Linked DNA regions of Sorangium aterium. The protein of the gene in region 2 interacts with the protein of the main gene of each other region in a pairwise test. Links are inferred from orthologs where the notes say so. Each region holds a gene or a part of one and is shown on either strand. Other genes may lie near its edges.

What was found. The genes of interacting proteins can lie anywhere in the genome.
Region 1: the proteins of ruvA (region 2) and ruvC interact in binary tests that used the Escherichia coli proteins (3 or more experiments, as listed by UniProt). The link is inferred for Sorangium aterium from one-to-one orthologs.

Annotation. Positions count from the first base shown.
Region 1 is NZ_JAQNDK010000001.1:1,542,702-1,547,634, forward strand. The notes cover bases 730-3,729. They hold ruvC (crossover junction endodeoxyribonuclease RuvC), read right to left. Parts: upstream 2,500-3,729; coding sequence 1,960-2,499; downstream 730-1,959. Other genes in these bases: lolA (outer membrane lipoprotein periplasmic chaperone LolA), read right to left, coding at 968-1,666; POL72_RS05700 (FAD-binding oxidoreductase), read right to left, coding at 2,499-3,729. Outside these bases: POL72_RS05685 (PrsW family glutamic-type intramembrane protease), read right to left, coding at 1-559; more of POL72_RS05700, read right to left, coding at 3,730-4,007; POL72_RS05705 (hypothetical protein), read right to left, coding at 4,164-4,933.
Region 2 is NZ_JAQNDK010000002.1:1,739,630-1,744,524, reverse strand. The notes cover bases 1,714-4,675. They hold ruvA (Holliday junction branch migration protein RuvA), read left to right. Parts: upstream 1,714-2,862; coding sequence 2,863-3,489; downstream 3,490-4,675. Other genes in these bases: POL72_RS51275 (double zinc ribbon and FHA domain-containing protein), read left to right, coding at 3,764-4,675; POL72_RS21540 (hypothetical protein), read left to right, coding at 2,351-2,866; POL72_RS21545 (hypothetical protein), read right to left, coding at 1,742-2,149; POL72_RS21550 (LysM peptidoglycan-binding domain-containing protein), read right to left, coding at 1,714-1,745. Outside these bases: POL72_RS21555 (tetratricopeptide repeat protein), read right to left, coding at 1-161; more of POL72_RS21550, read right to left, coding at 411-1,713; more of POL72_RS51275, read left to right, coding at 4,676-4,870. UniProt on the Escherichia coli protein: The RuvA-RuvB-RuvC complex processes Holliday junction (HJ) DNA during genetic recombination and DNA repair.

The DNA.
Region 1 (4,933 bases), on a different replicon or contig from region 2:
CCGCGACGAGGCCGATGGCCCAAAGCCACAGCCCGGCGATGCGCAGCCGCCGGTCCGGGTCGAACCTCCGAACGGCCGCCGGGTAGCCTGCGTGGTGATGCGCGTACGCGTGCCCCTGCTGCCGCTGCGCATAGCCCTGGGGTGCCTGCGGGTACGCGTGCCCCTCCGGCCCGTGCGCATGACCCTGCTGCCCCTGCGCATAACCCTGCGGCCCATGCGCGTACGCGTGCCCCTGCGTATAACCCTGCGGCCCCTGCGCGTACGCTTGCCCGTGCGTATAGCCCTGCGGCCCCTGCGCGTACGCTTGCCCCTGCGGCCCTTGCGCATAACCGTGCGGTCCCTGCGCGTGCGCGTGTCCTGGCGGGCCCTGTGGATACGCGTGCCCCTGCGCGTACGCGTGCCCCTGCGGCCCCTGCGCGTACGCTTGCCCCTGCGGCCCCTGCGCGTACGCTTGCCCCTGCGGCCCGTAGGGCGGTTGCCCCGTGGCGCTCTGCCCCGCGCCTTGCGCCGGATACCCCGACGGGAGCTGCCCACCTCCAGGCTGCGCGCGCTCGCTCAAGCGCTCCGCCGGCCGGGGTTGTTGCGGCACGCCGGGGGAATCGGGACGATGTCCGGGGGGATTGTTCATGGATCGAGCGCTCTCGCGAAAGCCTCGTGACAGCGGGTGACCGTTCAGCCGAGGCGAATCCCCGCCGCGCGCGTGGAGCCGAAAGCAGCGGTGACGATCCGCGGTGGGCGACGCCAGCCTCGGAGCTGTCGCTCACGCCCGTGGGATCGAAGTATCACGCAATATTTCTACCACGGCAGGGACGCGCCGGGCATATATCCCAGCAGCTTCGCCACGGCGCGCTGCCGGCGAGGAGCGCGGAGGCTGTGACGCTCCGCTTCCACGAGTTTCACGCGCTGTCGGGGTCGGCCGGGTAACGCGGCAGCAGCCTCTCCGCGCCGGGAACGTGGCGGGAGGACGTCAGGGGCGGACGACGCGCGTGCCCGGAGGAGGCGTGAAATCGAACTCGGTCTTCCCGACCGGCTGATTCACGACCGGCGACGAGAAATCGAACCGGTTCCGGTTGCCCTGCGCGTCGAGGATCAGCACGCGGCGGACCTGGTTGGTCTGCCCGTCCACGTAGAGGAGCATCTTCTGATACGCAGGGGTCGCCTCCTTCGGCGTGCCCTCGAGGACATAGCCGCCCTCGAACTTCATCTGCGCAGGATCGAGCAGGCGCAGCGAGAAATCCTTCGTGAGCTGCCCCTTGCCCATCAAGAACGCGAGCGCCGCCGGATACTGAGAGCCCTTCACCGGGGTCTCGAACATCTGCTCGTTGTCCTTCTCGTAGACCTTGATCGTGACGCCGTCGGAGACGACCCGGTTTCCGTTCGGCGCGTCGTAGATCCAGCTCATCTTGCCCGGCTTCTCGAAGGTCACCTTGCCGGTGGAGACCTTCTTCACGTCCTGGACCTTGATCGTGTAGGTCTGGGTGAAGCTCGCCTTGAAGGTCTTCGTGGAGTCGTAGAACTGCTGGACGCGCCTGCCGAGCTCTTCGGCGGTGGGACCCGCGGCCTGGGACTCGCCGACGGTCGCGAGCGTCGCGAGCACGACCGTGAGGGGCGCCGTCAGCCCGATGAGGCACGCGGCGGCGAGGCGGTTGAGTGAGGTTCGCGTCATCCTTCCCGATCTCCTTTGATGTCCAGAGGCGTGTCGCCCCCGCTCGTCGGCGACGGGGGCGCCGGCGATGCACCGCCGGTTCCGTGCCCTGGCGCCGCACCCTCGCTGAAGCCGGGGCGCGCCGCACGATTTTCATGTTGGACGCGGCGCGGGAGCGTCCGATGCAGGCTCCATAGCACACGGGATGTGCGCCCGGACCGCCCCGGCCGCGCCCGCCGGCCCCCAGCCACGCAGTCAACCGAGGCGCCGCGCCTGGCGTCCCCATGTGCGACCAGGGAGCCGCGTCGGCCCGCTCAACCGAGGCGCGCCCGTCGCGGCCGGGCGCGGCGCGGGACGGGCGCGCCCGACGCCGCCAGCGCGGCCGCGAAGCCCGCGGCGCTGAGGTGGGTCATCGCGATGGCCAGCGCGTCGGCCGCGTCCGGCCGCGGGGGCGCGGCGAGGCGCAGGACCGCGGTCATCACCTGCGCGACCTGCGCCTTCTCGGCCGCGCCCCGGCCGACGATCGTCCGCTTCACCAGCGCCGGCGGATACTCCGAGATCGGCACGCCCGCGCGCGCCAGCCGCAGCAGCACGACCCCGCGCGCGTGGCCGAGCTTCGCGGCGCTCTGCGCGTCCTTGGCGAAGAACAGGCTCTCCACCGCGGCCGCGTCGGGCGCGAGCGACGCGATCACCTTGCCGAGCTCGTCGTCGATCTCCACGAGCCGGCCGGCGAACGTCCCGCTCGTGTCGATGTCGATGACGCCGTGCGCGACGTGCTCGATGCGCGTGCCCTGCCGCACGAGCAGGCCCCAGCCGAGGTGGCGCGAGCCGGGATCGATGCCGAGGACCCGCATCAGCAGGCCCCGTGGGAGGGCGCCACGACGTGGGTCGGGAAGCCCGGCGCGCGCTCGGCCCCCCCGTCGCGCTCGCCCCGCTCGGCCGCCTCGAGCGTCCGCCGCGGGAAGATCTTGTGCGGGTTGAGCAGGCCCTTCGGGTCGAACAGCGCCTTGATCTTGCGCTCGATCGCGATGAGCTCCGGCGACTGCTCGAGCGCGAGGAAGTCCGCCTTCGACGTCCCGATGCCGTGCTCGCCGCTCAGCGTGCCGCGCATGCCGATCACCGCGCGGAACAGGCGCGACAGCGCCGTGTCCACCTGGGGGACGAGGTCCGGGTCGTTCCAGAGCAGGTTGACGTGGAGGTTGCCGTCGCCGGCGTGGCCGTACGTCAGCATGCGGACGCCGGTCGCCGCCGAGATCTCCGCGACCTCGTCGAGCAGCGCCGGGATCTTGTCGCGCGGGACCACGACGTCCTCCGAGATCTTGTAGCGCGCCATGGCGCGCGTCGTGGGCGAGAGCTGGCGGCGCGCCTCCCAGAGCCGCTCGCGCTGCGCCTCGTCCTGCGCGACGAGGACGTCGAGCGCCCCGGCATCCATGCAGACCTCCCCCACGCGCTCGGCCTGGACCTCGCAGTCCGCGGGCTCGCCGTCGACCTCGATGATCAGCATCGCGCCCGCGCGCTCGTCGACCCCGACGCCGCGCGCGCGGACCGCGTCGAGCGTGGGGCGATCGAGCAGCTCGAGGCAGCGCGGGACGACGCCGGCGGCGACCAGGGCGCTCACCGCGCGCCCGCTGGCGCGCACGTCCGGGAACAGGCAGAGCAGCGTCATGACCGACGGGGGCTTCGCGATGAGCCGGAGCGTCGCCTCCGTCGTGATCGCCAGCGTGCCCTCGCTGCCGACGAGCAGCGCCGTGACGTCGTACCCCGTCACGCCCTTCACCGTGCGCCGGCCGGTGCGGAGGCGCGTGCCATCGATGAGGATCGCGTCGAGCCCGAGCACATACTCGCGCGTGACGCCGTACTTGAAGGCGCGCGGGCCGGCCGCGTTCTCGGCGATGTTGCCGCCGAGCGCGCACATCTTGAGCGAGTTCGGATCGGGCGGGTAGAAGAGCCCCTCGGCCTCGACGGCCGCGTGCAGGTCGGCGAGGATGACGCCCGGCTCCACGACCGCGATCTGCTCCTCGCGGCTGATCTCCTTGATGGAGTTCATGCCGATCGTGGCGATGACGATCCCGCCCCCCACCGGCACCGCGCCGCCCGACTTGCCGCTGCCAGCGGCGCGCGGCACGACCGGCACCTCCGCCTCGCTCGCCGCCCGCACCGCCTTCTCGATGTCGGCCGCCGAGGACGCGAGCACGACCGCATCCGGGCTCACCGGCGGCTGATCCGACTCGTCGCCCGCGTAGGCCGCGCACCCGTCGGCCGACGTGATGACCTTCGAGGGGCCGAGCGCGCGCTCGAGGAGCCGGCGCGCCTTGTCGATGGCCGACGCCGACGGGCGGGGGAACGTGGGGTGCTGTCGCATCTCCCCCATTTACCGCGGATCGCGCGGCGATGCTGGGCGGATCCGCGCGGGCGGCCTCAGGGCTGGCCGCCGCCGGGATCTGGTTCGCGGACACGCGCGCTCCGCGCGGCGTGCCCTCGGTCTGCCTGCCAGCGGGCGCGCGGACGCGCCGCGCGATCAGAGCAGATCGAGGAAGGCGAGGAGCGCCTCGATCGCGCCGGCGTCCAGCGCGACGAGGCCCTCGCCCGCGGGCGCGCCGTCGTGGGAGAAGGCGCCCGGCGCAGCGGCGGCGGCCGCGCCGCGCTGGTCGCCGGCCGCGCGGCCGCCCGTGTCCTCGAAGCGCGCCCGCTCGAGCACCTCGCGCAGCGTCTTCGCGGAGCCGTTCGTGAAGTAGGGCCGCTTCTTGTAGAGCCGCCGGAGCGACGGCACCCGCGCGCCTTCCTCGTGCACATACGGCACGACGCCGGTCTTCTCGTATCCGGCCCTCCCCCACACGATCGCGCCCTCGGGCGCGAACACGAGCGCCTCCCAGCGCTCGAACGGCGCCGCGGAGCCGGGATCGTCGCTGCGGAGCACCGGCGCGTGGCAGCGAGCGCAGCGGTCCCGGAACACCCGGGCGCCGTCGCGCTCGAGCGGGGTGAAGCTCGTTCGGCCGAGGGCGGCGGGGTTCGCGCGGTGCGAGAACGCCATGAGGAAGCCCATCAGCGCGCGGCGGAGCGCCTCGGGCGACCGCGCATCGCGCCCGCCGTCGACGAGCCCGAGATCGGCGAGCCACGGCGCACCTTCGCTCGAGATGGAGAACCAGGGGTCGTGGCCGCTCAGCGCGCCGGCGACGCGGAACTCGTTGTCCGCCACCGCGGTGAGATCCGGATCGAGGGCGCGGGAGAAGTGGGGGCGGTTGTTGAACAGACCGAGCAGCGGCTTGGTCGTGGCGCGCACGTCGCCGC
Region 2 (4,895 bases):
GCGCTCGAACGGGGCCCCCGCGTCACCCCCTCGCCGAGCACCTCGGCCAGCGATCCGCTCCTCGGCGTGCAGCGATCCGCCGCGCTGTCGAACGAGCGCTGTGTGGGAGGATCGCCATCCACGCCCTTCAGCTCGGACTGGACTTCGGGGAGGCGACGCATGCCAGGCGGAACATCATACCGCGCCAGCGCCTCTCTCGTGGAGACATTGCGCGGTCAGCGCGGCGGCAGCGCTCGGTTTCCGTTTTCCGTTTTCCGTTTTCCGCTTCCGGTTTCCCTCCGCCGCCCGCGAGCGGAGGCGCGCCGACGGCTGGGGCCGCTGGCTTTCCGCACGTTGGCCCGCTCACGCAATCGGATGCGGGCCCGTGAACTCGTCCACCCCGGCCGTGAAAAGCCGTAGACGGCCGATCATCAGAGGCCCTTGCGCGAGACCAGCACCGCGTCCCGCTCGACCTCGTACATCGCGTGGGTCACGAGCGCCGCAGCCGTGCGCTCGCGCACATGCACGACCCGCAGCTCGGCGTAGGTCTCGTCCGGCAGCAGCTCCTCGTCGACGCCGAACTTCGGATCGTCGACCTGCGCCGGGCGCTCGTCCTGCAGCCGCGGCCGGACCGTCGCCAGCCTGCCCGCGCCGCCGATCTGCTGCAGCCAGCGGTCGCCCCGCCGGACCGCGAAGAAGCGCTGCCCCGGCTTCACGCCGTCCTTCTCGCCCTTGTCGATGAACACCACCTGGTTCTGCCCGACGAGCTGGTAGGGATAGACGGCCGCGATGATCCTCGCCTCGAGATCCGCCTCGGCGCCCACCGGCGGCACCACGTCGAGGCGCCGCAGCACCGCGCCGACCCTGTCCGTGCGCTCGACCACGTCGAGCGACTCGATGAGCCGCGCGCGCACCATGTGCGTCTTCGGGTTGTAACGATCCACGCGCGCCGTGCCGCGCACCGTCACGAGCTCGCCCTTCACGTCCCCGCTCTTCACCTTCTTGATCTCGCGGAAGATCGTCAGCTCCTGGCCGATCGAGACGTCGTGATCGTCCGAGAGGCGGAGGTAGACGTCGTCGCCCTCGCTGAGGAGCATCTGGTCGTCGGGGCTCGCGACGAGCTCCCCCCACGTGTCCTTCTTCACGTCGTCGACCCAGCCGAGCTCGCGCAGGAAGATCGTCTTCGACGGCACCCGCCCCCCGCGCCCCAGCTGGTTCGCGCCGAACCCGATGCTGCCGCGGGTCGGGCCCTCGCTCGGGTCGCGGAGCCGGATCCGGTCGCCCGGGTAGATCCAGTGCGGGTTCTGGAGCTGCGGGTTCAGCGCCCAGACCTGCGGCCACGCATAGGGGTTCGTGTAGTACCTGCCCGAGATGTCCCAGAGCGTGTCGCCGCGCCGCACCGAGTGCGACTCGGGCACGAACTGCCCCTCGACGACGTAGCTGCCGTTCGCGCCGCCCTTCACCGAGGCGGGGCCCTCGCTGCGGCGGCCCAGATCGAAGCCGTCCGACGGGCGCGACGTGTCCGTCGTGCCCCGCGAGCTCGAGGGCAGGTGGGCGTTCGGATCGAACCCGGGCTGCGGATAACCCGGCACAACGACCTGCGTCTCGACGGTCGGCTCGCCCCTCGGGAGCTGGACCACGGTGACGCCCGGCCCCTGGCCGGCGCCCTCTTCGCCGCCCTGCTGATCCTGAGCGCGCGCCAGCGGCGGCGCCGCGACGAGCGCCAGGGAGACCAGGACCAGCGTTGCCTTCGGGGGGAACTTCATCGCTTGCGCCTCGACGGGGGTGAGGGTGGCGGGCTCGGCGGCGGCGATCCGCTCGGGGGCTCTTCGATCACGACGCCGTTCGCGGTCGAGCGGAGCACGGGCGGCCGCGCGCCGTCGTCCTCCGGCGCGAGCCGCACCACCTCGAGGTCAGGCCTGTCGGGCTCCTCCGGGGGCACGGCGCGCGCCCCGGCCTCGCCAGGGCGCGCCGCGCTGCGGACGCCGCCCCGCGAGCGCTCCAGCGAGCCCACCCGATCCGTGAGCACCGCGTTCTCCGCGCGCACCCTGACGAGCTCCGCGCGCAGCTCGGAGAGCTGTCGTTCGACAGCGTCCTGCCCTCCGCCGCAACCGACGTTGAGCGCGGCGAGCGCGAGCGCCATCGCGCCGATGCCCAGGCCAATCCTCATGGGACGCCCAGCCTACCCGCCGCCGCGCCGGCCGGCCAAACGCGCGGCGATCTCCGCGCCCCGGCGGTGCGCCCCGCAACGGCGCGACGCGCCGCGCGCGCCGGAACGACCCGCGCGACCCGAGGTGGGCGGCGCGACGTCACGCGTTACGGAGCGCGCGCAGTTCTGCTAGGGTCCCACCCCGACATCTGGGTGCGAGGGGTGAACGTGCGGAAATTCTTCCTGATTTTCCTTGTCGCGACGGCCTGCGCCGGCGCCGGCTGCGGCGATGACGGCCCCGCGGCGACGGAGTGCTTCGACTACAGCAAGTTCGACGGCGCCACGCCCGAGGTGAGCTTCTCGGCCGAGGTCCTCCCCATCTTCCAGCGGTCCTGCTCGTTCAGCTCGACATGCCACGGCGCCGAGGCCGGCTCGGCCGGGTTCGCGTACCTCGGCCCGCCGCTGAGCGAGCAGGCCACGCAGGCGCAGATCGACGCGATCGTGGCCCAGAACGTCGGCGCCGCGTCGAGGGCGCCCTCCGGGATGCCGCGGATCACGGCCGGCGACCCCGCGAACAGCTTCCTCCTGCACAAGCTCGACGACACCCTGAGCTGCGGGGACCTCGAGTGCGCTCCCGACGGCTGCGGCGACCCGATGCCCTTTGGCGGCGACCCCCTGCCCTCCGTGGAGCGCGACGCCATCCGCAGGTGGATCCAGCAAGGGGCCAAGGTCAATTGATCGGCCGGCTCTCCGGCCACGTCGTTGAAGAAGGCGACGAGGGCACGGTCGTCCTCGACGTCAGCGGGGTCGGCTACGAGGTGACCGTCCCGCTCGGGGCCGTGGGGCGCGCGCGCGGCATCGCCGCGAACGCGAAGGCCGGCTCGGACGCGATCACCCTGTTCGTCCACACCCACGTGCGCGAGGACGCGCTCCTCCTGTACGGCTTCGCGACGCGCGAGGACCGGGCGGCCTTCCGCGTGCTCATCGGCATCTCCAGCATCGGCCCGAAGATCGCGATGGCCATCCTCAGCGCGCTCGGCGCGGGGGAGCTCGCCGCGGTGATCACCCGCCGGGAGACCGCGCGCCTCACCGCCATCCCCGGCGTCGGCAAGAAGACCGCCGAGCGCCTCGTCCTCGAGCTGAAGGACAAGCTCGTCCACCTCCCCTCGGCCCCGCTCTCCGCCGCGGCCCCTCCGCCCGCAGCCGCCGACGCCAAGCAGGACCTCCTCCACAGCGCGCTCACCCGCATGGGCTACCGCCCTGCCGAGGCGGAGCGCGCCGTCACAGCCCTCGGCGCGCGCGTCGACAGCGCCCCGCTCGGCGACCTCGTACGCGACGCGCTCGCGCTCCTGTCCAAGTGAGCCACGCCGCCGGCGCCCGACGAGCCCTGCAAGCCTGGCCGCCCAGGCCCGGCGAGCCGCGACCGCCCGCGTCCGGCAAACCGCGGCAGCCCGCGCCGGCGAGCCGCGGTTTTCCGGGCGGGATCGCCCCGGCGGGCGGGCGGACGGCGGCGCGCAACCCCCCGCGGGGAGGCGGAGGAGCGACAGACAGTCGACAGAGGGGCGCCGCGGCGAATATGCTCCCGCCGCCGTTCGCCCTGGGATCCAGTCCGGTCGCTCGTTGTGAGGAGGCGTGGTGATCACCTGCCCGAAGTGCTCCAAGGAAAATCAGGACCATTACAAGTTCTGCCTCGGCTGCGGCGCCGAGCTGCCTCGCGACGTTTCGCCCAAGAAGTTCGCGGCCGGCACCCCGCCCCACGGCGTGCCGGCGGCGACGCGGGCGAAGGACTACGGCGATGAGCCGACCGCCATCGGCACCGGCGCCCAGAAGGGCCCCGCGGTCGCGCCCCCGCCGCCCGCGCTCGTCGATCCCGCGGCGTTCATCGCCCCGGCCCGCGGGGAGGACACCGGCGCCGGCAAGAAGGCCGCGGCGGCCGCGGCAGCGCCCGCGACGCCGGCAGCGGCGGCCGGCGCGGGGACGGTCGTCTGCCCCCAGTGCCAGGAGCCCAACCCGCCGTCGAACAAGTTCTGCGCGCTGTGCGGCTTCAAGCTCGTCAAGCCGGCGGGCCAGGCCGCGCAGCCCTCCACGCCGGTCGTCTCCACGTCGGGCGCCGCGAACGTCGTGCTGACGGCGCTCCGGGCCGACGGCACCGAGGCCGGCTCGTACACGCTGCCCACGAACCCCACGTTGATCGGGCGCGACTCGGGCACGATCTTCGGCGGCGACAGCTACCTCTCGCCGCGCCACGCGACGTTCTCGATCAAGGGCGGGCGGCTCTTCGTCAAGGACGAGGGCTCGCTGAACGGCGTCTACCGCAGGCTGCGCAGGGACACGCCGGTGCAGCTCGACAACGGCGACGTCTTCCGCATCGGCCAGGAGATCGTCCGCGTCGAGCCGCTCTCCCCGGCGCCCACGACGCCCGACGGCGTCGAGCGGCTCGGCAGCCCCTCGAAGGGCTACGTCGCGCGGCTGGCCCTCATCATCGGAAGGGACGCGACCGGCAACGCGTTCCCGGTCCCCGACACCGGCCTGCACCTCGGGCGCGAGCGCGGCGACATCCTCTTCCCCGAGGACGGCTACGTCTCCGGGCTCCACTGCCAGATCTCGCTCCAGGGCGGCCGGCTGTTCCTCACGGACCTCGGCAGCTCGAACGGCACCTTCCTCCGCGTCCTCGGCGAGACCGAGATCACGGGCGGCGACATCCTGCTCATGGGTCAGCAGCTGTTCCGCATCAACGTCTGAGGGCGCGCCGCCGTCGTCCCGAGGG